2 linked regions of the Acuticoccus sp. I52.16.1 genome follow. The protein of the gene in region 1 interacts with the protein of each later gene in a pairwise test. Links are inferred from orthologs where the notes say so. Each region holds a gene or a part of one and is shown in the gene's direction. Other genes may lie near its edges.

Evidence for each region. The genes of interacting proteins can lie anywhere in the genome.
Region 2: the proteins of lepA (region 1) and MRB58_RS13100 interact in binary tests that used the Escherichia coli proteins (3 or more experiments, as listed by UniProt). The link is inferred for Acuticoccus sp. I52.16.1 from one-to-one orthologs.

The regions. Positions count from the first base shown.
Region 1 is NZ_CP094828.1:1,989,518-1,996,246, reverse strand. The notes cover bases 2,355-5,276. They hold lepA (translation elongation factor 4), read left to right. Parts: upstream 2,355-2,846; coding sequence 2,847-4,706; downstream 4,707-5,276. Other genes in these bases: MRB58_RS08885 (DUF2283 domain-containing protein), read left to right, coding at 4,951-5,169; MRB58_RS24930 (DUF4258 domain-containing protein), read left to right, coding at 4,703-4,954; MRB58_RS08895 (PQQ-dependent sugar dehydrogenase), read right to left, coding at 2,355-2,550. Also shown: MRB58_RS08905 (cyclase family protein), read right to left, coding at 1-563; MRB58_RS08900 (c-type cytochrome), read right to left, coding at 655-1,224; more of MRB58_RS08895, read right to left, coding at 1,300-2,354; MRB58_RS08880 (DUF2934 domain-containing protein), read left to right, coding at 5,994-6,476; MRB58_RS08875 (nucleoside deaminase), read right to left, coding at 6,529-6,729. UniProt on the Escherichia coli protein: Required for accurate and efficient protein synthesis under certain stress conditions. May act as a fidelity factor of the translation reaction, by catalyzing a one-codon backward translocation of tRNAs on improperly translocated ribosomes.
Region 2 is NZ_CP094828.1:2,889,640-2,896,396, forward strand. The notes cover bases 2,045-4,994. They hold MRB58_RS13100 (zinc transporter ZntB), read left to right. Parts: upstream 2,045-3,007; coding sequence 3,008-3,982; downstream 3,983-4,994. Other genes in these bases: MRB58_RS13090 (glycoside hydrolase family 15 protein), read right to left, coding at 2,045-2,105; otsB (trehalose-phosphatase), read right to left, coding at 2,102-2,827; nth (endonuclease III), read right to left, coding at 4,009-4,994. Also shown: MRB58_RS13085 (AAA family ATPase), read right to left, coding at 1-321; more of MRB58_RS13090, read right to left, coding at 330-2,044; more of nth, read right to left, coding at 4,995-4,998; MRB58_RS13110 (ABC transporter substrate-binding protein), read right to left, coding at 4,995-6,194; MRB58_RS13115 (protein-disulfide reductase DsbD), read right to left, coding at 6,198-6,757. UniProt on the Escherichia coli protein: Zinc transporter. Acts as a Zn(2+):proton symporter, which likely mediates zinc ion uptake. Purified ZntB reconstituted in liposomes also binds and transports Cd(2+), Ni(2+) and Co(2+).

The DNA.
Region 1 (6,729 bases):
TGGGCACGCAGGTCGATCATCACGGCGCGGCCCTGCACCCCGTGCGCGGCCATCCCCTCGATGCCCAGCTTGCCGGCACCCGAGGTGCTCTCGCGGCGCATCCCGTCGGTGATCCCGCCGTCGGCCGCGTCGTCCGGTCCGACGATATGCTCGTCGGCGCGAAAGCCGTTGTAGTAGACGCGCTCGGCCACCCCGTCGCCATCGGCGTCGAACTGCGAGCCGACGTGGCACAGCGCGTCCCACTGCGTCGAATATTGCAGGTGCATGATGACGAGGTCGTCGCACACCACGTCGGTGGTGCCGACGTCGGCGGCGTTGAACATCGGCAGGCCGTCGCGCATCGTCGGGCGCAGAACGGGCGGGTGCCGGCGCGGATTGAGCCCGTTGCCGCCGGGATAGTCGAGCGGCAGCGAGAGCGAGAAGGTCAGCCCCTCCTGCACCTCGGCGACCCCCTGGCGCACCTTCTCGGCGGTGATGAGGTTGAGCCGCCCGAGCTGGTCGTCGGGGCTGAAGTCGCCCCAGTTCGCTCCGTCCGGCCGCTGCGTCCAGCGCGGATTGTCCATATGCGTTTCCTTCCCTGCCGTGTGCCCCGGCCTCGAGGACGTCTAGCACCATATCGCCGCAAGGCCAGCGGCCCCGTCCGCCGGCGCCGGCTCAGGGCTGATGCGCGAAATAATGCGCGAGGTCGGCCATCTCGGCGTCGCTCAGCTCGGCGGCGACCTCGACCATGGCGGCCCGCTCGCCGATGCGCCGCTCGGCCCGGTAGTCCTGCAACGCCTTGACGATGTAGTCCGCCCGCTGGTTCCGCAGGGCCGGGATCTGCTGTCCGCCGCGGTATTCGGCGCCGTGGCAGCGGGCGCAGCCGTGCTGGGCGGAGAGGGCGGAGCCGGCCTTCATTTGCGCCGGGTCGCCGGGGCCGGGGGCGGGCGCCGGCGGCAGGCTGCCGACGAAGGCGGCCGCGGCCTTCAGGTCGTCGTTGGTCATGCCGTCCACGGTGGCCGCCATCTCGGGCGAATCGCGGTTGCCTTCGCGGAACTCCACCAGCTGGAGGAGGGCATAATAGTCCGGCTGCCCCGCCAGCGAGGGGACCTCCGGGATCTCGGAGACGCCGTTCTCGCCGTGGCAGGCGACGCAGGTCTCCTGGCGTTCGGGGAAAAATTTCAGGTCCGCCGCCGCGGGGCTCGCGAGCCCCAGCGCCAGCGCGATCGTCGTCAAGGTCCGCATCGTCGGTCCGTCGTTCGAGAGGGGAGGCCGGCCGTCGGCGCAGGCGGGGGCGGCGGACCGCCCCCGCCCGGCCGCTCAGTCGCCGGTGTAGGACACGCGGTAGACCGCGCCGTTCCAGTCGTCGGTGACGAGCAGCGAGCCGTCCGCCATCTGCTCGACGTCGACCGGGCGGCCGATATACTCGTTGTTCTCGATCAGGCCGGAGAGGAAGGGCTCCATCCCGGTGACGTCGCCGTTCTCGTCGAGGAAGACGGCGAGGATGTCGGCACCGATCTTCTTGGTGCGGTTCCACGGGCCGTGGCGGGCGACGAAGATCGCGCCCTGGTACTTCTGCGGGAACGACGAGCCGGTATAGAAGCGCATCCCCAGCGGGGCGACGTGCGGGCCCAGCTTGGCGACCGGCGGCTCGAAGTCGGCACAATCATAGCCCCAGCCGAATTCCGGGTCGGCGAGGTCGCCCTGGTGGCAGAAGGGGAAGCCGAAGTGCTGCTTGCCCGGCTCGGTCATCCGGTTCAGCTCGCCGTTGGGCAGGTCCTCCGACAGCCAGTCGCGGTTGTTGTCGGTGAAATAGAGATGCCCGTTGCCGGGATGGAAGTCGAAGCCGACGGTGTTGCGCATGCCCCGCAGAACCGGCTCCGCGCCCGACCCGTCGAGGTTGATCTTGCGGATCTCGCCGAAGCCCTCGTCCAACATGCAGATGTTGCAGGGGGCGCTGTTGGAAACATACAGCTTGTCGTCGGGGCCGACGTCGAGGAAGCGCCAGCCGTGCGGCCGCGGGTCGCCGAGGTCGTCGTAGATCGTCTCCAGCGGCGGCGGATCCTTGAGGTGGCTCTCGATGGCGTCGACCTTGGAGATGGTCTTGTGCTCGGCGACGTAGAGCGTGCCGTCGTGCAGCGCGATTCCGTTGGGCCAGTCGAGCCCGTCGTAGAGCACCTCGGCGGTGCGCTCACCGTTCTCCTCGGTGATCACCCAGATCTTGTTGCCCTGCCAGTTGGACACGAACACCGCGTTCTCGCCGACGCGAACGGTGCGGGCGTCCTTGATCCCCGCGGCATAGACCTCGACCTCGAACCCGTCCGGCACGACGATCTTGGCGAGCGGCAGGTCCGCCTCCTCGGTGGCGAAGGGCGGGGAGGAGAGGGGGGCGAGGCGCTGGGCGCCCGGCGTCTCCGGCCGGCCGGCGAGGGGGCCGTCGGCAGGGGGCGGATTGTCGATCGCGGCGGGGGCCGGCGGGTCCTGCTGCGCCAAAGCGGGCGCGGCCGACAGCATGAAGAGCGCCGCACCCGCCATCAGGGCGGTACGGCCGACATCGGTCATCATAGGCATCACAGTTTCCTCCTGTGTGCCACGGCCTCGTTGATTGGCGCCCGGCCGGATCGGCGGGCTGTTGGTGACTCCGGCGCACGCCAGGACATGAGACGCCGGGCCGGTTTCGGCCATGGCTTCGCCAGCTCATCATACAATCTTGACGAAATAAACGCGCAACCTGCAGCCTGTGGTGCGAGAATTAGACTCTCGGCTATGGAAGCCGCCCGCCGCCGCCCCGCACCCGCGCCCCATGCATGCCACCTGGAGGCGAAGCGTCGCTTTTCGGGGGCGTGGCGCGCTGCTAAATAGGCCCCATGGATGACATCGCCCCCGTCGACACCAATGCCCCCGCGAGCGCCGCATCAGCCGGTGCGTCCGAGACCATCGCCAATGTGCGCAACTTCTCCATCGTCGCGCACATCGACCATGGCAAGTCGACGCTGGCCGACCGCCTGATCCAGGCCACCGGCTCCGTCACCCAGCGCGAGATGAAAGAGCAGATGCTCGACTCGATGGACATCGAGCGCGAGCGCGGCATCACCATCAAGGCGCAGACCGTCCGCCTCATCTACAAGGCGTCCGACGGCAAGGAGTACAAGCTCAACCTGATCGACACGCCCGGCCACGTCGACTTCGCCTACGAGGTCAACCGCTCGCTCGCCGCCTGCGAAGGCTCCCTCCTGGTGGTCGACGCGTCCCAGGGCGTCGAGGCGCAGACCCTCGCCAACGTCTACCAGGCGATCGACAACGACCACGAGATCGTCCCCGTCCTCAACAAGGTCGACCTCCCCGCCGCCGAGCCGGAGCGCATCCGCGAGCAGATCGAGGAGGTCATCGGCATCGACGCGTCCGAGGCGATCCCGATCTCCGCCAAGACCGGCCTCGGCATCCCCGAGGTGCTGGAGGCGATCGTCAAGCGCCTGCCCGCCCCCAAGGGCAACCCCGGCGCCCCCCTCAAGGCGATGCTGATCGATTCCTGGTTCGACCAGTATCTCGGCGTCGTCACCCTCGTGCGCATGATCGATGGGCACCTCAAGAAGGGTCAGACCATCCGCATGATGCGCACCGGCGCCAAGTACGGGGTCGACAAGGTGGGCGTCTTCACCCCCAAGCTCCTCGAGGTGGACGAGCTGGGGCCGGGCGAGATCGGCTTCCTCATCGCCGGCATCAAGGAGGTGGCCGACACCCGCGTCGGCGACACCATCACCGAGGACAAGCGCCCCGCCGCCGAGCCGCTGCCCGGCTTCCGCCCCGCCATCCCGGTAGTCTTCTGCGGCCTCTTCCCGGTCGACGCCAACGACTTCGAGGGCCTGCGCGCCGCCATGGGCAAGCTGCGCCTCAACGACGCCAGCTTCTCCTACGAGATGGAGACCTCCGCCGCGCTCGGTTTCGGCTTCCGCTGCGGCTTCCTGGGCCTGTTGCACCTGGAAATCATCCAGGAGCGGCTGGAGCGCGAGTTCAACCTCGACCTCATCGCCACCGCGCCGTCGGTGGTCTACCAGCTCCACCTCTCCACCGGCGAGATGAAGGAGCTGCACAACCCGGTCGACATGCCCGACCCGACCGAGATCGACGCCATCGCCGAGCCGTGGATCAAGGCGACCATCCTGACGCCGGACGAGTATCTCGGCGGCATCCTCAAGCTCTGCCAGGAGCGCCGCGGCATCCAGAAGGAGCTCAGCTACGTCGGCAGCCGCGCGATGGCGACGTACGAGCTGCCGCTCAACGAGGTGGTGTTCGACTTCTACGACCGTCTGAAGAGCGTCTCGAAGGGCTACGCCTCGTTCGACTATCAGCTCGACGCGTACCGCGAGGGCGACCTCGTGCGGATGAACATCCTCGTCAACGCCGAGCCGGTCGACGCGCTGGCGATGCTGGTGCACCGCAGCCAGGCGGAGCGCCGCGGCCGCGCCATGTGCGAAAAGCTGAAAGAGCTGATCCCGCAGCACATGTTCGTCATCCCGATCCAGGCCGCGATCGGCGGCCGCATCATCGCCCGCGAGACCATCCGCGCCCTACGCAAGGACGTGACCGCCAAGTGCTACGGCGGCGACGCCACCCGCAAACGCAAGCTCCTCGAAAAGCAAAAGGCGGGCAAGAAGAAGATGCGCCAATTCGGCAAGGTCGAGATCCCGCAGGAGGCGTTTATTGCGGCGTTGAAGGTGGATAGCTGAGGTATAGCTTCACCAAACATGCCCGCGACGAGCTCGCGCGCCGCGGTATTCAGCTCGACTGGATCGAATCCGCCGTCGAACGCCCCATATACGTCGAGCCGGACCCGGAAGACGCCACGCTCGAACGCCGTTATGCGCGGATCGCGGCCCACGGCAACCGCGTTCTGAGAGTCGTCTGCCGGCCGCAGGCTGACGTGGTAGAGATAATTACGGTATTCTTCGACCGTAATGCCAGGAGGCGCTTATGAAGCCGACGATCACCTACGACCCCGAGGCCGATGCCGCCTACATCACCCTGTCCAGCGCCCGCGTGCTGGAGAGCGAAGAGGTCCGCCCGGGCGTGGTCTTCGACTACGACGATACCGACCGGATCGTGGGGATCGAAGTGCTGGGGGCGCGGGGGAAGCTGGGAGCGGATACTCTCGCTGGCGTTGCAATTTATGAGGCGGCGCTCAACGTCTGAGTGGCCGCGCAGGTCAATTTGAGCAATCGATCCATTCGGCCAATTTCGTGCGGAAAATGAAAGTAACAGGTTTTAATAGAGATACTCTCCGCGAAGGCGATCGTGGGAGCGTTGATTTCTTTAATTCCCGCACAATCATCAACGACGACATCGTGCTCGACGTGCGCCTCGAGCTCGAGGCCGCCTAAACCTTATCCCCGCCCCCACCGCCGCACCGTACCATCCCCCCGCACTCGACACCGGGGAGGCCTGTCCGGACCGGCCGACAGGGATCGGGTGCTTCGGTCGCCGGAGGGGCGAGGGCGTAACGAGCCCGGATCCTTCCGGCGGGACGACGGGTCGGACGGCGCCGAGCCCCCTACCTCGCGTGTAAGTGCAGGGTTCGATCCCCGGGCACCGCTCCGCCGAGGACGGGCGACGTGTCGCCGAGCGCGCGCGGCACACCGCCGCCGCAGGGCCGAAAGCCCCCGCCGGACCAGCAGCCGAACGGCGGGCGCGCGGCGAGCGGCTCTCCAAAACTCCATTGCGCCGTTCTCCGCGCGCCCGGCCCCTCCCCAACCCTTCCGAGGGATCGCACCCGCACGCCCAATCGCCGCCTCACGCCCGCCCGCCGCACGCCTGCCGCCTCACGCCCGCCCGCGTCTCGGCGCCGCCCGCCCGGCCCGGCCGCAGGAGCCATCCGCGCCGCCCCGGCACCCGCGCGGCACGGCGATGGTAAACATTTGTTTGCCAATTTCCGTCACCATTGGTCCGTGCCCAGGAGCCCGAGGTGGCGCCGTGACGAGCCGCCCGGGCCGGGCGACCACATGTCAGGGAACGACGCAATGATCGATGGTATCGACACCGCGCGCATCGCCCAGCGCGCCTACGCGATCTGGGAGGAGACCGGCCGCCCCGCCGGTCGCGACGCCGACCACTGGCTCCGCGCCGAGAGCGAGCTGCGCGCCGAGCGCCTCATGACCCTCGGCGAGGCCGCCGTCGCCAGGGCGACCCGGCCGCGCCCCGCCGCCCCGCTTGCCGAAGCCGCCGCCGCGAGGCCCGAGCCGGCGCCCGCCGAGCCCCCCCGCCGCGCCGAGCCGCCTCGCCGCACCAAGCCCAAGTCAGGCTCGCCCAAGTCAGGCTCGCCCAAGTCCGCCGCACCCAAGTCCGCCGCGGCCAATCCCGCCGCGCCCGAGGCAACGAGGCCCGAGGCCGCGCCTAAATCCGCGCACAAATCCGCCGCCGCACGCGCCGGACGCGCCGGCAAGCGCGCCGCGTCCCGCCGCCGCGGTGCCGAGCCCGCTCCCGAGGGTGCCCCCGCGCTCTGACCGCCGCCCGACCTCGAGGGCCCGGCCGCCACGGCCCGGCCCGCCCCTCCCCTCAGGCGCCGCCCGCCGCCCCCCGCCGCGCCCGGAAGAACGCCGCCAGCAGCGCCCCCGCCTCCGTCGCCGCGAATCCGCCGTACACTTCGGGCTTGTGGTGCACGGTCGGTTGGGTGTAGAGGCAAGGCCCGCTCTCCACCGCTCCGCCTTTCGGATCGAGCGCGCCAAAATACAGTCTTCGGATCCTTGCGAAACTGAT
Region 2 (6,757 bases), 900 kb from region 1 along the record:
GTGCATCGCCGGGTCGCTGCATAAAAGCTCGACATCGAGCGCCGGGCACCCCGCCTCGCGGGCCAACCGGTGCCATGCGGCGCGGGTCAGGGCGATGGCGTTGACGCTGTCGGCGACGACCGTGCGGCCGAGGGCGAGATTGTCGGCGGCGAGGTCATGGGCGGCCAGGTACCCCGCATCCTCCGCCTGCTCGATGGCGAGGGTGGAGCGGGCGAGGGCATCCTCGATGGTGTCGATCCGCAGGTAGACTGCGCCGAGGGTCGCCGAAACCCGCCGGGCGATCGTGGTCTTGCCGGTTCCCGGAAGGCCCGAGAAGACCACGAGCAACGTCAGACGACCTTGTCCCACCGGCGCGAGAGGCGCACCGCGCCGTTGATGATGCCGACCATCGAGTAGGTCTGCGGGAAGTTGCCCCACAGCTCGTTGGTGGACGGGTCGACGTCCTCCGACAGGAGGCCGAGGTGGTTGCGGCACGAGAGCATGTTCTCGTAGATCTCGCGCGCCTCCTCGCGGCGATCCATCCGCCCCAGCGCGTCGATGTACCAGAAGGTACAGACGTTGAAGGCGGTCTCCGGCCGGCCGAAATCGTCGGCGGCGTGGTAGCGGTAGAGGTGGTCGCCGCGCCGCAGCTTCTCGCCGATCCGGTCGACGGTGGAGACGAAGCGCGGGTCCAGCGGGTCGATGAAATTGACCTCGGCCATGAGGAGGAGCGAGGCGTCGAGGTCCTCGCCGCCGAAGCTCTCGACGAAGGCGCCGGCCTTCTCGTTCCACGCCTCGTCGCAGATCTTCTTGTGCACCTCGTCGGCGCGGCTGCGCCAGTGCTTCGGGTTCACGCCGAGCTGGTTGGCGATCTTGGCGAGCCGGTCGAGCGCGGCCCAGCACATCAGCGAGGACGAGGTATGGACGCGCGCGCGGGTCCGCAGCTCCCAGATGCCGGCGTCGGGCTCGTTGTGCAGCATGAAGGCGCGATCGCCGATGACCTCCAGGTGCCGGAAGTCCTCCATCGTGCCCTGGCGCATCAGACGCTTGTCGAAGAAGGCTTGGGCGGCGGCCAGCACGATGTTGCCGTAGACGTCGTGCTGATAGTGCTCGTAGGCTTGGTTGCCGACGCGCACCGGGCCCATGCCGCGGTAGCCGGGCAGTTCGGCGAACTCCTCCACCAGCGCCTGTTCCAGGCCGATGCCGAAGACGGGCTGGATGTGGTCGCCCTTGGTCAGCGCGATGACGTCGCGGATCCAGGCGAGATAGTTCTCCAGCGTCTGCATGTCGCTGAGGGCGTTGAGCGCGCGCACGACGAAGAAGGCGTCCCGCAGCCAGCAGTAGCGGTAGTCCCAGTTGCGCTCCGAGCCGGCGTGCTCGGGGATCGAGGTGGTGGCGGCGGCGACGATCGCGCCGGTTTCCTCGAAGGTGCAGAGCTTGAGGGTGATGGCGGCGCGGATCACCGCCTCCTGGTACTCCAGCGGCAGCGCCAGGCGCAGCGTCCAGGTCTTCCAGTAGGCGGCGGTCTGCTCCTGGAACTCGCGGCCGATGGAGGCGGAGCTCGCGGTCAGCGACTCGTCGGGGCCGAGGAAGAGGTTCAGCTCGCGCTCCAGGACGAAGAACGACTCGTCGCGGATGTAGGTGATCGGCGCGTCGGTGGTGAGGCGCATCGCGATGCCCTCGCCGACGAACCGCACGTGGTTGGAGCCGGAGGTGATCTGCGGCCGCTCCTTGCCCCAGTGGAAGCGCGGGCGCAGCACGATCTTGACCCGCGGCCGGCCGGTGACGGGGCGCATGCGCCGCACGATCTGCGCCGGCCGGAAGGTGCGCCCGCGCGAGGCGAAGCGGGGGCAGAAGTCGTCGATCTCGACGGTCGATCCGTCGGTCGCGATGAGCTGGGTGCGAAGGATCGCGGTGTTTTCGATGTACCACTGCTTGGAGTGGCTGAAGTCCTCGATCTGGATCGAGTATTGCCCGTCGCCTGGCTTGCCGTTGGTTCCCAGCAGCGAGTGGAAGACCGGGTCGCCGTCCGGCCGCGGCAGGCACCACCAGACGATGTTGGCCTCGTCGTCGACCAGCGCCTGCACCGAGCAGTTGCCGATCATCCCCAGCGCGAGTGTGCTCACGCGGGCACCCCCGCCAACTGGGCGAGCCAGTCGTGCACGGCGGCCACGTTCGCGAGGCGGTAGGGTGCGTCGGTCGCGCCCTCGCCCACCTTGATGCCGAAGCCGCCGACCGAGTTGGCGGCGCGAATTCCGTCTTCGTCCGTCACGTCGTCCCCAATGAAAATCGGTGTGCGGCCATGGAAGGGCGGCCGCTGCATGAATGATTGGACGGCGGCGCCCTTGTCGAACCCGCGCCGCTTGGCCTCCACCACCATCTTGCCGCAGATGAGATGGAGCGTTGCGAGGTCGGCGGTGGCTTGCTCCATCGCGTCGATCACGGTCTGCTCATGCGCCGGGTTGGCGCGGTAGTGCACCGCGAGGCCGGCGCCCTTGTCCTCCATCGAGACGCCGTCGCCCAGGAAGGGGAAGCGGGCGATCCGCTCGCGCAGCGTGTCCATCTCGGGCGGGGCGGGCTGATAGTGGATCTCGTCACCCGGTGCGGCGCGATGCTCCAGCCCGTGCATGCCGGCGGCGGCGATCGGGATACCGAGGAAGCCGTCGATATCTTCGATCTTGCGGCCGGAGACGACGGCGATGGCGCCGGACGTGCGCGCCACGATGCGCTCGATCAGCGTATGCAGGCTCGGCGCGACCACGACACCGTCGGGACGATCGGCGATCTCGACGAGGGTCCCGTCGAAGTCGAGGAACAGCGCCGGACGTTCCGGCACGGGTGGGGTCATGCGTTCCGGCTCAACGGCTTGTCGGACGACCCCCAGTGGCCGCCGCACTGCACCATGAACCTTCGGGCCTTGAGGGGCAACCGCGGAATATCGTTACAATCCTCCGGCATGGCCCCCGGGAGCGCGCGGCGAAAGTCAGGCGCAAGCCCGGCGCGTACAGGCCGACAGCGAAGGACCGACATGGACAGCCACATCCGATTCGCCCTCCACCTCTCGGGCGACGACCGCGGCACCGACATTCCCTCCGAGGACGATGTCGCCACGCTGGTGGGCCGTGCGGCCCCGCTGTGGCTGCATCTCTCCGCCGACCATCCCGACACCGCCCAGTGGGTGGCCGAGCATCTCGCCTACCTCGCCCCTCCGGTGCGCGAGGCGTTGCTCGAGCCCGAGACGCGGCCCCGCGCCCTGTGGACCGGCTCCGGCCTCCTGGTGATCCTGCACGGGATCAACATCAACGAGGGCGAGGACCCGGAGGACATGGTGCCCATCCGGCTGTGGCTCGACGAGCACCGCGTGGTCTCGCTGGCCACCTCGCGGCTGAGCGCCATCCGCCGGATCGCCGAGAACGTGCGTGCCGGCAGCGGCCCGCAGACCCCCTCGGCACTGCTCGCCGCGCTGGTGCGCGACGTGACCGACCGGATCGAGAGCCATGCGGGCGACCTGGAGGACCGGGTCGACGCGCTGGAGTCGCGCACCATCGCCGACCCCCGCGACGAGATCCGCAAGGACGTCGCCGACCAGCGGCTCGAGCTGACGGAGCTGCGCCGCTACATCCAGCCCCAGCGCGACGCTGTCGGCGCCATCGTCCACATCGCGCCGGAGATTCTGGCGGCGGAGGACCGCGCCGCGCTGCTGGAGCAGCACGACCAGCTCATGCGCGTCGCCGAGCAGCTCGAGGCGCAGCGCGAGCGGTTGCAGACCCTGCGCGACGAGCTCGGCAGCGCGCAGGCCGAGCGGCTCAACCGCAACCTCTACGTGGTCTCGGTGATCTCCTCGGTGTTCCTGCCGCTGGGGTTCCTCACGGGGCTGATGGGCGCCAACCTCGGCGGCATCCCCGGCTCGGAATCGAGCGTCGGGTTCTGGGCCTTCACGTTGGTGTTGATGCTCATCGGCGCGGGCGTTCTGGTGGTGCTGCGGATCGCGCGGATCCTGTAGCGCGGGCCCCCCGCCGCCGCCCCTCGTCAGGCGTGGGGCAGAGCGCGGCGGTCGGGCGCCTTGCACAGCTCGTAGATCACGCAGGCTTCGCACAGCGGACGGCGCGCCTTGCAGACATGCCGGCCGTGCAGGATCAGCCAGTGATGCGCCCCGCGCAGGAAGCGCTCGGGGACGATCTTCTCCAGCGCCTTCTCCACGTCGTCCGGCGTCTTCCCCGGCGCCAGGCCGAGGCGGTTGCCGATGCGGAAGATGTGCGTGTCGACCGCGATCGTCGGCTCGCCGAAGGCGACGTTGAGGACCACGTTCGCGGTCTTGCGGCCGACGCCGGGAAGCGCCTGCAGCGCCGCGCGGTCCTTCGGCACCTCGCCGCCGTGCGTGTCGATCAGCGCCTGCGACAGGGCGATCACGTTCTTGGCCTTGGTGTTGAAGAGGCCGATGGTCTTGATGAACTCGCGCAGCCGCTCCTCGCCGAGGGCGACCATCTTCCGCGGCGTGTCGGCCACGGGAAAGAGCGCGCGCGTCGCCTTGTTCACGCCGACGTCGGTCGCCTGGGCCGACAGTGCGACGGCGACCAGGAGGGTGTAGGGGTTGGTATATTCCAGCTCGGTCCGGGGCTCGGGCAGGGCGTCGGCCAGGCGCTGGAACAGGGCGTCCGCCTCGGCCTTGGTGTAACGGCTGTTCTTCAGCGTCTTCGGCTTGGCGGGGGCCTTCGCGGGCGTGGCCTTCGCGGGCGTGGCCTTCGCGGGCGTGGCCTTCGCGGGTGTGGCCTTCGCGGGTGTGGCCTTCGCGGGTGTGGCCTTCGCGGGTGTGGCCTTCGCGGGTGTGGCCTTCGCGGGTGTGGCCTTCGCCGGCTCGGCGGGCGCCTCGCCGGGGAGGCCGCCGGGCGGGTGGCCCGCTTCGGCGGCCACGACGGCCTCGGCCTTGGCCGTACGCCGCGCTGTCGCGGCGGGCTTCGTGCCGCGGCGCGCCGGGGTCTTGGCGGTGCCCGTCTTCGGGGCCGGCTTCTTCTCGCTCATCGCAGGAAAGCCTCGTCCCAGACGCGCTCGATCACCGCCGTCCAGCTGACGTGCGGCTCGGCGAGCGTGGGAGCGTCGACGCCGACCTCCTCGTCGAACAGGGCGCGATCGGCCTCGGGGAGGCGCGCGACGGCGAGCACCGTGGGGTCGCCCCACACGTCGGGGTCGGCCTTGCGGGCCTGCGCCTCCGGCGACAGCAGGAAGTTCGCCACCACCAGCGCGCCCGCCTGATCCGCCGCGTTGAACGGGATCGCCACGAAGTGGACGTTGCCGATCGACCCGCCCGCGAACGCCGCGACCCGGCTCTCGGGGGGCAGCAATCCGTCGTTCACGCCGGCCACCGCGTCGGACGGGTTGCCGGTCAGCGCCAGCAGCAGCTCGCCGTCCGCATAGAGCCGGCGCACCTCGGCGACGCCCGCCGGGAACGCCGCGCCCTTGCGCCACAGGTTCGGATGAAGCCGCTGCAACACCGGGATCAGCGTGTCCCGCACCAGCGTCTCCGCACCGTCGCCGGCGGGGGCGTAGAGGATCTCGCGGTCGGGCACGAGGTCGAGGAGGAGCTGCTTGAGGAAGGTGGTTCCGGTGAAGTTGGGCGGCTGCGGGTAGGTGAAGCGGCCGGGGTTCGCCTCGGCGAACGCGATCAGCTCGTCCAGCGAACGCGGCGGCTCGGGCGTTCGCGCGGCATCGAAGACGGTGACGAGCTGGGCGCGGCCCCATGGGCTCTCCTGCCCCTTCACCGAGACGCCGAAGTCCCTGTCGATCGCCGCGCCGTAGAGGTCCATATCGACGAGGGGGCGATTGGGAAGGGCCTCGGCCCATGGGTCCGGTCGCAGCAGGCCGTTCTCCTGCATGGCGACGAAGTTCTCGCCGTTGATCCATACGAGGTCGACGGCGCCGTCCTCGTTCTCGCCGGCGGTCTTCTCGGCCAGCACGCGGGCGACCGCCTCGGCCGTGTCGGCGAGCTTCACCTGGTTCAGCGTGACCCCGTAGCGCGCGGCCACCTCGTCGCCGACCCAGGCGATATAATCGTTGATGTGGGTTTCGCCGCCCCAGGCGTACCAGTCGACCGTCTGTCCCTCGGCCGCGGCCAGGACGGCGGGCCAGTCGGCGACGTCGGGGCCGCGCGTCTGGGCGGTGGCGGGGCCCGCGAGGGCGAGCGTCGCCGCGAGGACGGCGGGGAGGGCGAAGAGGCGCATCGGTCAGCTCTCGAAGGCGGAGCGCAGCGTGGCGACGGTCAGGATCTGGGGCAGCACGAGGGGTGCGCCGTCGGCGGGAAAGTGGACGTAGAGCGGAACGCCGGCGCGGCCGAACTCCTCGATGAACTCGGTCACCTCGGGGTCGCGCCGCGTCCAGTCCGCCTTGAGGTAGGTTACGTCGTTGCGGGTCAGTTCGTCGAGGAAATCCTCGCCCGAGAGGACGACCCGCTCGTTGACCTTGCAGGTGATGCACCACGCCGCGGTGACGTTGACGAAGACGGGCTTGCCCGCCGCGCGCAGGCTGGCGAGGCGGGCGGGTGAGTACGGCTCCTCGGCGCCTCGGTGCCCGGCGGTCAGGCCCAGCGGGCGCTCGCTCGCCGTGGCGGTCCCGGCGGTCGCGGCGGTCGCGGGCTGCAGCGCGGGCCATACCGCGACGATCGCGGCCGCCAGGCTGGCGACGGCGAGGCCCGAGGCGACGCGGTGCGAGGCGCCCGAGCCGCGCTGCGAGAGGCCGAACAGCCACGCCGCCATGGCCACGAAGACGAGCGCGGCCATCGCCGGCA